Regions from separate parts of the Terrabacter aeriphilus genome, predicted to be linked through region 3. Evidence: riboswitches for the same ligand, from Rfam matches in the RefSeq annotation. Region 3 holds a riboswitch; each other region holds the start of a gene.
What was found. Region 3 has a riboswitch for cyclic di-AMP ahead of ABD979_RS18480 (CHAP domain-containing protein). Riboswitches for the same ligand answer to the same signal wherever they lie in the genome.

Region 1: another riboswitch for cyclic di-AMP. It lies ahead of ABD979_RS05880 (glycosyl hydrolase); the one in region 3 lies ahead of ABD979_RS18480 (CHAP domain-containing protein).
Region 2: another riboswitch for cyclic di-AMP. It lies ahead of ABD979_RS05495 (C40 family peptidase); the one in region 3 lies ahead of ABD979_RS18480 (CHAP domain-containing protein).
Region 4: another riboswitch for cyclic di-AMP. It lies ahead of ABD979_RS04965 (transglycosylase family protein); the one in region 3 lies ahead of ABD979_RS18480 (CHAP domain-containing protein).

Annotation. Positions count from the first base shown of each region.
Region 1 covers NZ_BAABIW010000009.1:173,513-176,711, reverse strand. The annotation lists gene cysC (adenylyl-sulfate kinase) at 1-54, shown strand, start outside; gene ABD979_RS05885 (sulfite exporter TauE/SafE family protein) at 51-1,091, shown strand; cyclic di-AMP (ydaO/yuaA leader) riboswitch at 1,307-1,457, shown strand; gene ABD979_RS05880 (glycosyl hydrolase) at 1,464-2,405, shown strand; gene ABD979_RS05875 (PKD domain-containing protein) at 2,469-3,199, opposite strand, start outside.
Region 2 covers NZ_BAABIW010000009.1:82,770-85,968, reverse strand. The annotation lists gene ABD979_RS05505 (carboxymuconolactone decarboxylase family protein) at 1-294, shown strand, start outside; gene ABD979_RS05500 (DsbA family oxidoreductase) at 371-1,054, opposite strand; gene ABD979_RS05495 (C40 family peptidase) at 1,154-2,020, opposite strand; cyclic di-AMP (ydaO/yuaA leader) riboswitch at 2,021-2,201, opposite strand; gene ABD979_RS05490 (iron-dependent transcriptional repressor DtxR) at 2,373-3,068, opposite strand; gene ABD979_RS05485 (MFS transporter) at 3,087-3,199, opposite strand, start outside.
Region 3 covers NZ_BAABIW010000027.1:20,310-23,508, reverse strand. The annotation lists gene ABD979_RS18490 (CHRD domain-containing protein) at 1-727, shown strand, start outside; gene ABD979_RS18485 (sortase domain-containing protein) at 743-1,543, shown strand; cyclic di-AMP (ydaO/yuaA leader) riboswitch at 1,767-1,959, shown strand; gene ABD979_RS18480 (CHAP domain-containing protein) at 1,964-2,863, shown strand; gene ABD979_RS18475 (alkene reductase) at 3,136-3,199, shown strand, end outside.
Region 4 covers NZ_BAABIW010000006.1:573,741-576,939, reverse strand. The annotation lists tRNA gene ABD979_RS04970 (tRNA-Thr) at 304-379, opposite strand; gene ABD979_RS04965 (transglycosylase family protein) at 540-1,214, opposite strand; cyclic di-AMP (ydaO/yuaA leader) riboswitch at 1,243-1,370, opposite strand; gene ABD979_RS04960 (serine/threonine-protein kinase) at 1,654-3,199, opposite strand, start outside.

The sequences.
Region 1 (3,199 bases), on a different contig from region 3:
GAGTCCCTCGAGCAGATCGTCGAGCACCTGCGCGACGGAGGGTGGATCGGATGAGCTTCGACCCGCTGCTCACGATCGCCTCGCTCGGCATCGGCATCATCGTCGGGCTCACCGGCATGGGCGGTGGCGCCCTCATGACGCCGATGCTCGTGCTCTTCTTCGGCGTGCCGCCGCTCACGGCCGTCTCGAGCGACCTCGTCGCGGCCGCGGTGATGAAGCCCGTCGGGTCGATGGTGCACCTCCGCCGGGGCACGGTGAACCTCGCGCTCGTCAAGTGGCTCTGCATCGGGTCGATCCCGAGCGCCTTCGTCGGCGTGCTCATCCTCAACCGCCTCGGCTCCGGCGCGGCCGCCCAGCACTGGCTGCAGGTCGCCCTCGGGGTGGCCCTGCTGCTGGCCTCGGCCGGACTCATCGTGCGGGCCTACCTGCGCCTGCTCGAGCGGGCGCGCCGACTCGACGGCAGCGCCGCGCCCCTGCCGCCCGGCCCGCCCACCGTGCGGGTCCGCATCTGGCAGACCGTGCTCGTGGGCGCGGTCGGCGGCATCGTCGTCGGCATGACCTCCGTGGGGTCGGGCTCGCTCATCATCATCGCGCTCATGGCGATCTACCCCAGCCTCAAGGCGAGTGAGCTCGTCGGCACCGACCTGCTCCAGGCCGTGCCGCTCGTGGCCTCCGCCGCCATCGGGCACATGCTGCTCGGCGACTTCCACCTCGACCTGACGCTCTCGCTCCTGCTCGGCTCGATCCCCGGCGTCTGGATCGGCGCCCAGCTCTCGGCGCGTGCCCCGGGCGGCCTCGTGCGCCGGGCGCTCGCCTTCGTGCTGCTCGCCTCGGCCCTCAAGCTGCTCGGCGTGCCCAACACGGCCACCGGGATCGTCCTGCTCCTGGCCCTGCTCGTCGGGCCGCCGGTGTGGTTCGCCGCCCGGCGCCGCCACGGCCTGCCCGCCTTCTCCGGCCGGCTCGCGCACCGCTCGACCGCCGTGCCCCACGCCGCACCCGGGTCCACCTCCGAGTCCATCTCTGAGTCCATCTCCGAGTCCGGTTCCGAGGCTCGGGCACGCGTCACCGAAGCGGGCGACGCAGCCCACTGACACGACCATGACGGGAAAACGGTGTGATCCGCGTCACACCTGGCACGGGTCCGCTCTCACAGCGTTCCTGAGCACGCGCGCGTGCTCAGGAACGGGGGTGCGGACGGTCCGTGGGTCCTGACCGGATCGTCCGGATTGGTGTCATCTGCCCGTTCCCATCGGACCTGTCGTGACCTGTCCCCGTGTGCAGGGGTCCGCTAGGGTTCCGTTCGCCTTCACACACATCGCCTAATCCCGGAGCCCTCGAGGCCTCCCGGGAGCCGGGGACCCACCGTTCCCTCGGGGTGAATCAGGAGCCTCCTCCTGTAGGGCGCCATCCGGCCCGAACCCGTCAGCTAACCCGGTCGGCAGCCTAGGAGACCTGGAGCAGACATGCGCACCACCCCTCGCTTCGCCCTGCCCGCGCGCAGATCCCCCCACCGCTTCACCCTCGCCGCCCTCGGCCTCGCCGCGGCCGGCTCGCTCGTGGCCACCCTCGCCGTGCCGGCGCAGGCCGCCACGGCGACCGCACTGCCCGGCGGCAAGATCTACGCGGGAGCCGCCGGCGACACCGCGACGATGCAGTCCAAGACCGGCACGGCGGTCGGCATTCACAAGTACGGCACCTTCGAGGGCTCGGTCCCCACCGGCCGGATGGTGACGGCCAACACGTCGGCGAACTGGAGGACCGTCGCCAACGCCAAGTCCGGCTCGGCGCTGTACGCCAATATCGTCCGTTGGGCGACGACGATCAAGGCCCGGAGCGGCCTCACGCTCCTGGCGTTCGGCCACGAGCCGGAGGTCCTGGCGAAGTCCTCGCTCGGCACCCCGGCCGAGTACCGCGCAGCGTTTGCCCGGGTCGTCACGATCTTCCGGCAGCAGGGCGTCACCAACGTCAAGTTCACCCTCCAGCTGACGGCTTGGTCCTACCGCACCAAGCCGTCAGACCGCGCGTACGCCGCGAACTGGTACCCGGGCGACGCGTACGTCGACGTCGTCGGGGCGGACGCATACAACTGGAGCTCGTGCGGAGAGGGCAAGGGCGCCTGGGTCGAGCTCAAGACGCTCGTCGATCCCGTCCTCGCCTTCGCGAAGCCACGCGGCAAGCTGGTCGCCCTGCCGGAGTTCGGCGTCACCAAGGACGCCCGTCGCGCCACCTGGCTGACGAACGCGAAGAACTACATCATCGCCAACGAGAGCTGGTTCGCGGCGGTCTACTACTTCAACCGCCCGCCGACGAACAAGAACAACCTCAACTGCTCGTGGGCCCTCACGACGTCGTCGGAGTTCGCCGCCTACGGCTCACTGCTGAAGAACGTCAACTTCGCCGTCTGACCGCCGGCGGACGTGCTGGTGCCGGGAGCACCCGCAGCCGCGGGCACTCCCGGCACCACGTGGTCACGACTGCCCGAAGGCGATCGACCACATGACCTCACGGTCGGACTTGTTGACCGTCGTGGCGGTCACCCCGGCGTGCGTGCCGTCAGAGGTGACGACCGCGCCGGGGTCGGCCGTGAGCGACTCGTAGCGGTACGAACCGCTCGGGTCCTCGAGGTGGTCGCGCAGGACCATGCCCGAGGGCAGGGTCCACGGCGACACCGCCGAGGTCAGCCCGGCCCAGTGCGACACGACCCAGTCACCAGCAGAGACTGCGATCTCGGGCGTCGTGTGCGAGTTCCGGCCTGCATCGACGGCACTCACCGCACGGACGCTGGTGGCGTTCGCGCCGCGGTAGACGGCGAGCTCGAGCGTGCCTAGCCGGTAGGCGCTCGGGTCGTCGAACCGCACCGTCTTGCCCACGTCCGCCGCGTCGGCGCTCTTGCGCCACACGGTCGAGGTGACCGAGCCGTTGGTAACCGTCGCCACCTGGGTCCAGCCGGTCACGCCGGTCGGCCCCGAGAAGGTGGCCACCGTCGGACGCGAGAACATCAGGAGCATCAGATCACCGGCCTGGGTCCCCATCGGCACCGCCGCGGCCTTGAACTTGGCCGCGCCGGGAGCCGAGTGGTTCGCCCCGACGAACGTCGTGCTGCTCGAGGGCAGCGTCACGACGACGTCCTTCGTCAGCGTGCCGGTGAGGCCCTTGTCGTCGGTCACCGTCAGCGTGACGGAGTAGGTCCCCGATGCGG
Region 2 (3,199 bases), on a different contig from region 3:
CACCACGACGACGCGGGCCTCGAGCCCGCCGACGCCGCCCTCGCCGCCTGGGCGCGCGCCGTCACGCGCGACGCCAACGCGACGACCGCCGAGGACCTCGAGCCGTTGCGCGCCGCCGGGTTCGACGACCGGCAGATCTTCGCGATCACGGCGTTCGTCGCGCTGCGGCGCGCGTTCTCGCTCGTCAACGACGCCCTCGGCGTCCGCCCCGACCGCCAGCTGCGCGACGACGCCTCCCCGACGGTGCGCGAGGCCGTGTCGTTCGGGCGCGCGCCCGCCGACCGCCCCTCCTGACGCCGTCCGCCAGGCCGATCACGTATGCCGCCGGGCCCGCTCCGCGCGACCGGGCCCCACCCGCGGTGGGGAGGTGTCAGACGCTCTGCGTGGCGACGCCGCGCAGCAGCGCGAGGTAGTCGTCGGTGGGCCGCGCACCGGTCACGGCCGCATACCCGTTCGCGATCATGAACGGAGTCGCGGTGACGCCGAGCGACCTCGCCTGCTGCTCGTCGGCGCGCACATGGTCGGCGTACTCGTCCGAGGCGAGCACGGCGGAGACCCGTCGCTCGTCGAGGCCGCACTCCGCGGCCAGGCGCTGCAGCACCTCGTGGTCGTCGAGGGCGAGCCCCTCGCCGAAGTGTGCGGCGTGGAAGCGCTCGGTCGCGGCGCCCCGGAGGGCCGGGCCACCCATCTCGCCCGCGAGGGCGCACAGCCGGTGCGCGTCGAAGGTGTTCGCGCGCACGGCGCGGTCCCAGTCGAAGACGAGGTCGTCGGCCTCGGCGAGCTCGCTCGCCCGGGCGTTCATCAGGTGCCCGGCCCCGGCGTCGCCACCATGGCGCACCGAGAGGTGCTCGCGCACGGGCACGCCCCCACCCACCGCCACGTCGGGGTCGAGCTCGAACGACCGGAGCCGCACCGTGACGTCACTGGGCCGCTCGAAGCCGTGCACCGCGGCCTCGACGCGCCGCTTGACGATCCACGAGTACGGGCAGGTGAGGTCGCCCCAGAGGTCGAGCTCGATGACGGTCGTGGACTCGGCAGCAGGCTGGTCGGTCATCGACTCAGTCAACCACGCACCGTTTCGCGGCCCACACAGCGCTGCGCCCCCACCGGTCACCGGTGGGGGCGCAGCGCGAAGGCCTGGTGGAGCGACCGCTCAGATGCGGCCGTACGACGAGGGCGTCGTCCAGATGGAGTGGTTGCCCGTCGTCGTGCCGGGACGCTGCGCGTCGATCATCCGGCCGGGGCTGACGTAGATGCCCACGTGGTAGATCGGGGAACCGAAGAAGACGAGGTCGCCGGGGCGCGGGTCGCTGACCGGGGTGGCGGCGCGGGCCTGCGCAGAGGCCGTGCGCGGGATCGAGATGCCGGCCTGGCGGTAGACGTAGGAGGTGAAGCCCGAGCAGTCGAAGCCGTTGGGCGTCGTGCCGCCGTAGACGTAGGGAACGCCGGAGTAGGCCTGCGCGATGCCGACGATGCCCGAGGCGCTCGGCGCGGGGGCGTTGAGCGCGGCGCGGCTCGACGAGCGCGAGGCCCGCGAGCTGGAGCTGGAGGAGCTCGAGCTGGACGAGGACGAGCTGGACGAGCTCGTGTCGCGGGAGGCCGCGGCCTCGCGGGCGGCGGCGCGCTCGGCCGCACGCTCGGCGGCGGCCTTCTCGGCCTTGGCCTGCGCGCGCTCGCGCTTGACCTTGACGTCCTCGATGACGACCGGCTTGACCTTGGCCTTGAGGGCCGGCTTGGCGTAGCCGATCGCGGACAGGGCGCTGGGGGCGGTGACCGTGCCGGCGGCCGGGCCGACGGCCGCGGCACCGGAGACGCTGACGCCGGCCACGGGGCTGTTCGAGCCGTCGGCGGCGCTGGCGCTGGCCGGGTTGGCGAACGTCGCGACGAGGCCACCCGAGGCGGCCACGATCGCCGCACCCTTGACGGCGGGCTGCGCCGACTCCCGGGCGATCGTCTTCAGCTCGGAGATCGCGTTGAAGCGACCGGGGGCGCGATGACGCCCGGGAACGTTCTGAGCCACAGATTGACCTCTCGACGCCTACGAGGTGAGCTGTCGGGTTCGGGCTTGAGGTACTACCCGGCCTTCGCTCGGACCGGCAACGGTCCGTGGAGGGCTTCACCCCGAGGGCGTCTCACGACGCCCGGAGAACGGTGGGTCCCCCGCTCCTGCCATTGGTGTTCGAACTGGGCCCCTGGTCGATGGCAGGACTCGGCGGTCCGACCCGGGGCGCCCACTCGACGGGGAGAGCAAGCCCGCCAACCGTACCCAATGGTCACGGTCCTGTCACTTTCCGTCCACAGGTCTCCCGGGCGGGTCGCGAGCGGGTGGGGCGCGGGTGCAGCGCCCCCTCGGCGGCCGGTCCGGCCGAGGCTCAGGCGGCCTGGCAGAAGACGTGGACCGCGACGTCCGCCGGCAGCGAGACACCGGTCGAGGGCTCGCTGCCCTCACGCACGGCCACGACGCGCGAGCCGTCGCGCACCACCTCGACGCGGGCTCCAGGCACGACGCCGGCGCTCGTCAGCAGCGCCAGGGCCTCGGGATCGACCTGCACGGGCTCGCCGATGCGGCGGATCGTCACGACCGACGGGGCGTCGCCGACGGCCGCGGTCAGGGTGCGCAGGCCGGTGAGGAAGTCCTCGTCCTGGCGCACGCCGAGCTCGTCGAGGCCGGGGATCGGGTTGCCGTAGGGCGACTCGAGCCCCTCGCCGATGAGGCCGAGGATCTTGCGCTCGACCTTCTCCGACATGACGTGCTCCCAGCGGCACGCCTCGTCGTGCGCGTACTCCCACTCGAGGCCGATGACGTCGACGAGGAGGCGCTCGGCGAGCCGGTGCTTGCGCATGACCCGGGTGGCGAGCAGCCGGCCGTGGTCGGACAGCTCGAGGTGCCGGTCGCCCGACACGGCCACGAGGCCGTCGCGCTCCATACGGGCCACCGTCTGCGACACGGTCGGGCCCGAGTGGCCGAGGCGCTCGGCGATGCGCGCGCGCAGCGGCACGATCCCCTCCTCCTCGAGCTCGTAGATCGTGCGCAGGTACATCTCGGTGGTGTCGATCAGGTCCGTCACGGTCATACCTTCTCAGAATCAGGGAGCCTCGGGCGCCGCGCGCGCACGCCCGCCCCGCCCACGGCGGGTGGGGTCGTGCCGCGGCACCCAGAGGCGCAGCCAGCCGGCGCCGACGACCGCGCCGGCGCCGA
Region 3 (3,199 bases):
CATGGCCCTCAGCGTCGGGCCGGCCTTCGCGGCCGACGCCTGGGTCAGCGCCAACCTCAAGCCGGTCGCCGGCAGCGACGTCGCCGGGAGCGGCACCGCGATGGTCGAGGTCGACGGCAACCGGATCACCGTGACCATGGCCGCCAACGGCCTGCTGCCCGACAACCCGCACGCCGCCCACATCCACTTCGGGGCCGAGGCCCGCCACGAGTGCCCGGTCCTGTCCGACGACAAGAACGGCGACGGGCACCTCAACACCACCGAGGGCGGACCGGCCTACGGCGACATCGTCGTCTCGCTGACGAAGACCGGCGACACGAGCCCCAAGTCGGGTCTCGCGATCGACCGCTTCGACACCGCGCCCGGCGGCAAGCTGACCTACCAGCGCGGCAGCATCAAGGTCTCCGACGCGGTCGCGACGGCCATCTCGGCCGGCCAGTCCGTCGTCGTCATCCACGGTGTCGACCACAACCACGACGGCAAGTACTCCGGCGACACCAAGAGCGACCTCGACCCGAAGCTGCCCACCGAGGCCACCGACCCGGCCCTCTGCGGCGCCCTGCGCGTCGCCCCGGCCGGCGGCATGCACACCGGTGGCGGCCTGCCCACCGACACCCTGAAGAGCGGCGGCACGAACGACGCCCTCCTCCTCGTCGGTGGCGGCGCGCTCGTCGCGGCCCTCGGCTCCGGCGTCTTCGCGGCCCGTCGCGCGCGGTCGCGCGCCTGATCGGCCGGATCCACCATGCCTGAGCACACCGAGCCGACGCCCCGTCGCACCACCTCCCGTGGTGCGGCCGGGGTGGCGGCCGCCGCGACCGTGATCCTGCTCGTCGTCGGGGTCGTCGCTCTCGTGCTCGGGCTCCGCGGGACGTCCGGACCGCCGCAGCCCGCGGCGGCCGGCGTCCCGACGACGAGCACCATGACGAGCACGGCGCCCACCGCGACGCCGACCACTCCGACGACCAAGAGCACCGCGACGACCCCGAGCACGGCCCGCACGCCGGGCACGGGGACCTCCGGCCCGTCGGCGACCCCCGGTCAGGGCGGGACGCCGGCGGGCGGGACCGGCATCGGGCCCTTCCTCGAGGCGTCCGCCCTGACGTCGATCGAGATCCCGTCGATCGGCTTGCGCTCGAGCGACTTCGTGCCGCTCCACGTGCAGGGCGACGGAACCATCTCGGTGCCCGGAACCGCCCAGGAGGTCGGGCTCTACGACGACGGGCCGACCCCGGGCCAGCTCGGGCCGGCGGTCGTCGCGGCCCACGTCGACACCCCGTCGGGCGTGCCCGGCATCTTCGCCGAGCTCGGCAAGGTCAAGGCAGGCGACGTCGTGAAGGTGTCGCGCCAGGACGGCACGCACCTGACGTTCACGGTCGACCGGGTGGCCAGCTACCGCAAGTCGAGCTTCCCGACCGAGGCCGTCTACAGGGGCGACTTCACCCGCTCGGAGATCCGGCTCGTCACGTGCGGCGGCCCCACCGACGCGCGCAACGAGTACCGCGACAACGTCATCGTCTTCGGCCACCTCACGTCGGGCGCCTGACAAGCCCACCCCCGCGCCACGCCTCTGTGACGTGCGTCTCATTCCCGGGCGGTCCTGGCGAAGGTAAAGGGCTGGTCAAGTACCTCAAAGCCGACAATCGCGGCTGAGCACGGCGCGGCACCGTTACCTTGGCGTGACTTTTGCCAGTTGATTCGTCTACAGTTCCGGGAGTCCGGCCACCGGTCGGACTCTCGTGAGGCGGACCGCCTAGTCCTGTCACCGCCTTCCGGGAGAGCACAGACCTTGTGACAGGAGCGGAGGAACCACACGTTTCTCCGGGCGTCCGGCGCAACGACTTCGGACGCCCTTGGGGTGAAGTCCTTCCACCGGGCCGCGACTCGTTCGCTTCCCGGCCACGGACCGGGCACCTTTCCGCCCGAACCCGACAGCTAACTTCGTAGGCGCGGAGAGGTAGAACCCGTGAACCACGAGACCACCCGCGGGCGCCACCGTGCGCCGGGCCGTCACAACCCACTCAACGAACTCAAGCTCCTCGCCCGCGAGTCGGCCCAGCCGGCGATGAAGGGCGCGGCCGTCGTCGCCGCCACCGGTGGGCTCGTCGCCACCTTCGCGAACCCCGCGAGCGCCGACACCGTCTCGTCGGCGAACGGCGCCGTCGCCGCCGCCGGCGTCGAGGCAGCCCCGGCCGCGGTCGGCCCGGCCGCCGCAGCCGCCACGACCACCGCGCCGAGCGCCCTGTCGAAGATCGGCTTCGCGCCGGCCGTGCAGCAGGCGATCGCCAAGCGCACGCCCACCAAGGTGCGCGTCATCGAGGACGTCCAGGTCAAGGAGCAGCGCGCGGCCGCCAAGGCCGCGAAGGCTGCGAAGAAGGCCGCGCAGAAGGCCGCGGCCGAGCGCGAGGCCTCGCAGCGCGCCTCGCGCGACCTGACGCGTCGCAGCCTGACGAAGAGCACGTCGTCGTCGAAGTCGAGCAGCAACGACTACACGCCGAGCGCCTCCTCGGGCTCGCACTCCTCGCGCAACTGGGCCACCCGTGGCCAGTGCACGTGGGGCGCCCTCAACAAGTGGTACCAGTCCGAGGGCTACTACCCCGGCGGCTGGGCCGGGAACGCCATGGCCTGGGCCTCGGGCGCCGCGAGCGCCGGCTACACCGTGAGCGGCACGCCGCGCGCGCGCTCCATCCTCGTCATGCAGCCCGGCGTCCACGGCTCCTCGAGCGTCGGCCACGTCGGCTGGGTGACGGCCGTCAACGGCAACGAGGTGACCATCGTCGAGATGAACGCCCTCGCCGGTGCGTACAACTACAACACCCGCACGCTGACCGACCAGGGCGGCATGCGCTACATCTACGCGCCGTGACCCACGGGGGTCTGACGCGGTCCCACGCGTTCTGACCCGGTCTCACGCGTTCCGCGAAGGGGAGGATGCCACTGGCGTCCTCCCCTTCGTCGCGCCCGGACGCACCCGGCACACGGCGGCGTGGTGCTCGCCACACGGGCGCCGAGGAATGCGGGGCGACGGCCCGGACTTGTCTTTCGGGTAGGTGGTTGAAGGCTCTACCAGTCCGGTGGGCCTCATCACGTGAGTGACCACCCGTTCGACCGTCGTCCGCGACAGTGAGGAGCAGGCCTGTGTCCACGGCCTTCGAGAGCATCCGCATCGGCCGCTGGGACCTCCCCCAGCGTTTCGTCATGG
Region 4 (3,199 bases), on a different contig from region 3:
ACGATCAGGTGGGCGCGGGAGGACGTCGTGTCATGCGGCAACGGATGGGACAAGCGCGTCAAGTCGATCGTGCGCTGCGACCGCGCCCTGCCGTTGGCCAGCGTCCACGCCATCAGTCGCGGACCGTTCCTGCAGCTCGAACCGGATCAGGGTCGCATCCTGCACTTCAAGGCACCGGGTACCGGCCTCATCCCTCACACCGTCGAGGATCTGGGCGCCCAGAGCCGCTTGTCGGCCCAGTCCGCCGCAAGGTAGCCGGCAACGGCGGTGCGTGGCCACTGGTCGACCGCGAGCGGGCAGAGATGGAGCTGGCGAGGGGACTCGAACCCCTAACCGCCTGTTTACAAGACAGGTGCGCTACCAATTGCGCCACGCCAGCGGGTCCCCGGCACGCGACCGCGGACGGGCGAAAGCGTAACGGAGGGGGCCGGCATACGGGAAAAGGCCGTCAGGCCCACGCCCTGCGCCGGACGGACGACGGCCCCGCGCAACCCAGGGGTTGGTCGCGCGGGGCCGTCGGGCTCAGTTCTATCAGGAACTCACGGCAGGCGCAGGACCTGACCGACGAAGATGAGGTTCGGGTTCGGCACCCGAGCGGAGTTGGCCTTCCAGAGGGCCTTCCAGCCGCCCCGGACGTGGTGGCTCGCGGCGATCTTGCCGAGCGTGTCGCCACGGTGGACCGTCACCTTGGCGCCCTTGCCGGTGTAGGTGTTGGTCGCCTTGGGCTTGGCGGCGTAGGTCTTCTTCTTGACGACCTTCTTCTTGACGACCTTCTTCTTCGTCGCCACGGGCTTGCGCACGGTCGAGCGCGACACGGGCGAGCTGGTCGCGCCACCGTTCGAGCGGGTCAAGCCGGCGCGCTGCGAGCAGACGGGCCAGGCGCCGGGGCCCTGGGAGGCGAGCACGCGCTGGGCGACCGCGATCTGCTCGGCGCGGGTGGCGAGGTCGGCACGCGAGGCGTACGCGCGGCCGCCGTAGCCGACCCAGGTGCTCTGCACGAACTGCAGACCGCCGTAGTAGCCGTTGCCGGTGTTGATGTGCCAGTTGCCGCTCGACTCGCAGGCGGCGACGCGGTCCCAGACCGAGGCGGCCTTGGCCGACCCGGCGGTGGCGATGCCACCGACGAGGGTGGCGGCGCCGGCGATTCCGACTCCCGCGATGCGCTGCTTCACCGAGACCTGCTTGGCGGCAGCATGCTTGGACATGTACTGCATAGGGGTGTTCCTTCCTGACGCGCGCCTGCGGGGTTAGCTGTCGGGTTGGGACGTCAGGTTGCCCCGCCGCTCTCGCGGCTTCACCCCTAGACCAGCTCTCGTCCTCTTCGACGGGTGCCTCGGCACCGGCTCTGACTGGTCACACTGGGTCCCCCGTCCTCGCCCGGCCCACGGTCGTGGGCTGCATCCCTGGCTGGCGAGGCTCGGCGCACACAGGGAACGGATTGATGTGGGTGTCCATGTGAAGTTGTGGGAGCGCTCGGGTGGAGCCGGACGCGAGCACTGACGGTACGTGAGGAACGGGCTCCCTGACAAGGCGCGCCGAGACACTTTCGTGATCGTTCCTTGACGTTCCCTTCACCTCCGGATGGCAGGTGCACAGACCGCCCACAGCGCACGCACGGGCGGCACGCTCGTGACAGAGGTGGGGCGGGGTGCCTCAGAAGCCGAACGGGCTGCTGCTGAAGGGCAGCCAGCTGAGGCTCGCACCCTCCTTCAGCGCGAGCAGCGCGGCCACCGCGCCGAAGACCGCGAGCACCGCGGCCACGACCTGCGTGGCGAGGCCGGTCGGCACGATGGCGCGGGCGATGGAGCGCGAGCCGCGCCGCAGCGAGGCCCCGCCGGGACCCCACCAGAGCATGAGCAGGCCGAGCGCGCCGCCGACCCCGAGCGTGAGCGGCGTGCCCGGGCCGAGGTCGCCCCCCTGCGTGCCCGTCAGCAGCAGCGCCGTCGCGAAGATGCCGGCGAGCGCCACGGCCGCGGGCAGCACGAGGCCGACGACGGTCGCGACGACCCCGAGCACGAAGTGCCACGGACTCGACACCACCGCGAACGGCACGTCGCTGCGCCGCCGCCCGTAGTCGTAGCGCCGCAGCACGAGCGCGGTCACCGACCGGTCGGTCGCCCGCGCGAACGCCGAGAGCACGGTCACGGCGACGATCGCGGCACCCGGCCAGGCCATCAGCGCGCCCACCCACGCCACCGCGACGGCCGCGAGCAGCCCGGTGCGCATCGGCAGCCCGATCCGGGGGTCGCCCTCGCGCCCTGCCGGCTCCTCGCCCTGCCACTCGCCGTCGGACCCGTCCCAGTCGTCGTGGCCCTCGTCACCGTGATCGTCACGGGTTTCGTATGCCGGCTCCTGCCGTGAGGTGCCCCGCCCCCGTCCCACGGGCGGGGCCCACCGCGACGCGTCGGCGTCGGCGTCGTCCGCCCGCGACGTCGTCCGCGGCATGTCGGCGGGCACCGGGGGCAGCACGGCGGTGCTGCCGCCCTGCACGACCTGCGTGTCGCCGGGCGAGGCCTCGGTGAGGCGCCCGTCGTCCCACGGCCCGCCGCTCGGGGTGGGCACCGTCGCGGCCCGCCCGGCCGCGTAGAGCTCCAGGGCGTCGATGACCTCGTCGGCGTGCGGGCGCCGGCGGGGGTCCGGCGAGAGCGAGGCCCGCAGGAGGGGCACGAGGCGCGGGTCGACCCCCTCGAGGTCGACCTCCCCGGCCCGCACGCGGGCGAGGACGGCGTCCATGCGACCGCGCCCGAAGGGCGGACGGCCCGACGCGGCATACGTGATCGTGGCGGCCCAGCCCCACCAGTCGGTGGCGTCGGTGATGGCGGCACCCTCCACGAGCTCCGGGGAGAGGTAGCCGGGCGTGCCCATGACGAGGCCGCCGACGGTGTGGCGCACGTCGTCCTGCAGGTGGGCGATGCCGAAGTCGATGAGGACGGGGTCGCCGTCCTCGAGCAGCACGTTGCCGGGCTTGATGTCGCGGTGCACGACGCCGCAGGCGTGGATGGCCCGGATCGCCTCGGCGCTGCCGCGCGCGAGGCGCAGCAGGTCGGCCGGCTCCATCGGCCCGTGGTCCTCGACGACCTCGTCGAGCGCGGGCCCCGGCACGTAGCGGGTGACGACGTAGGGGCGCGGCCCCATGACGTCGGCGTCGACGACGCTAGCCACGCGCGCGTCACGGATGCGCGAGAGGGTGTCGACCTCG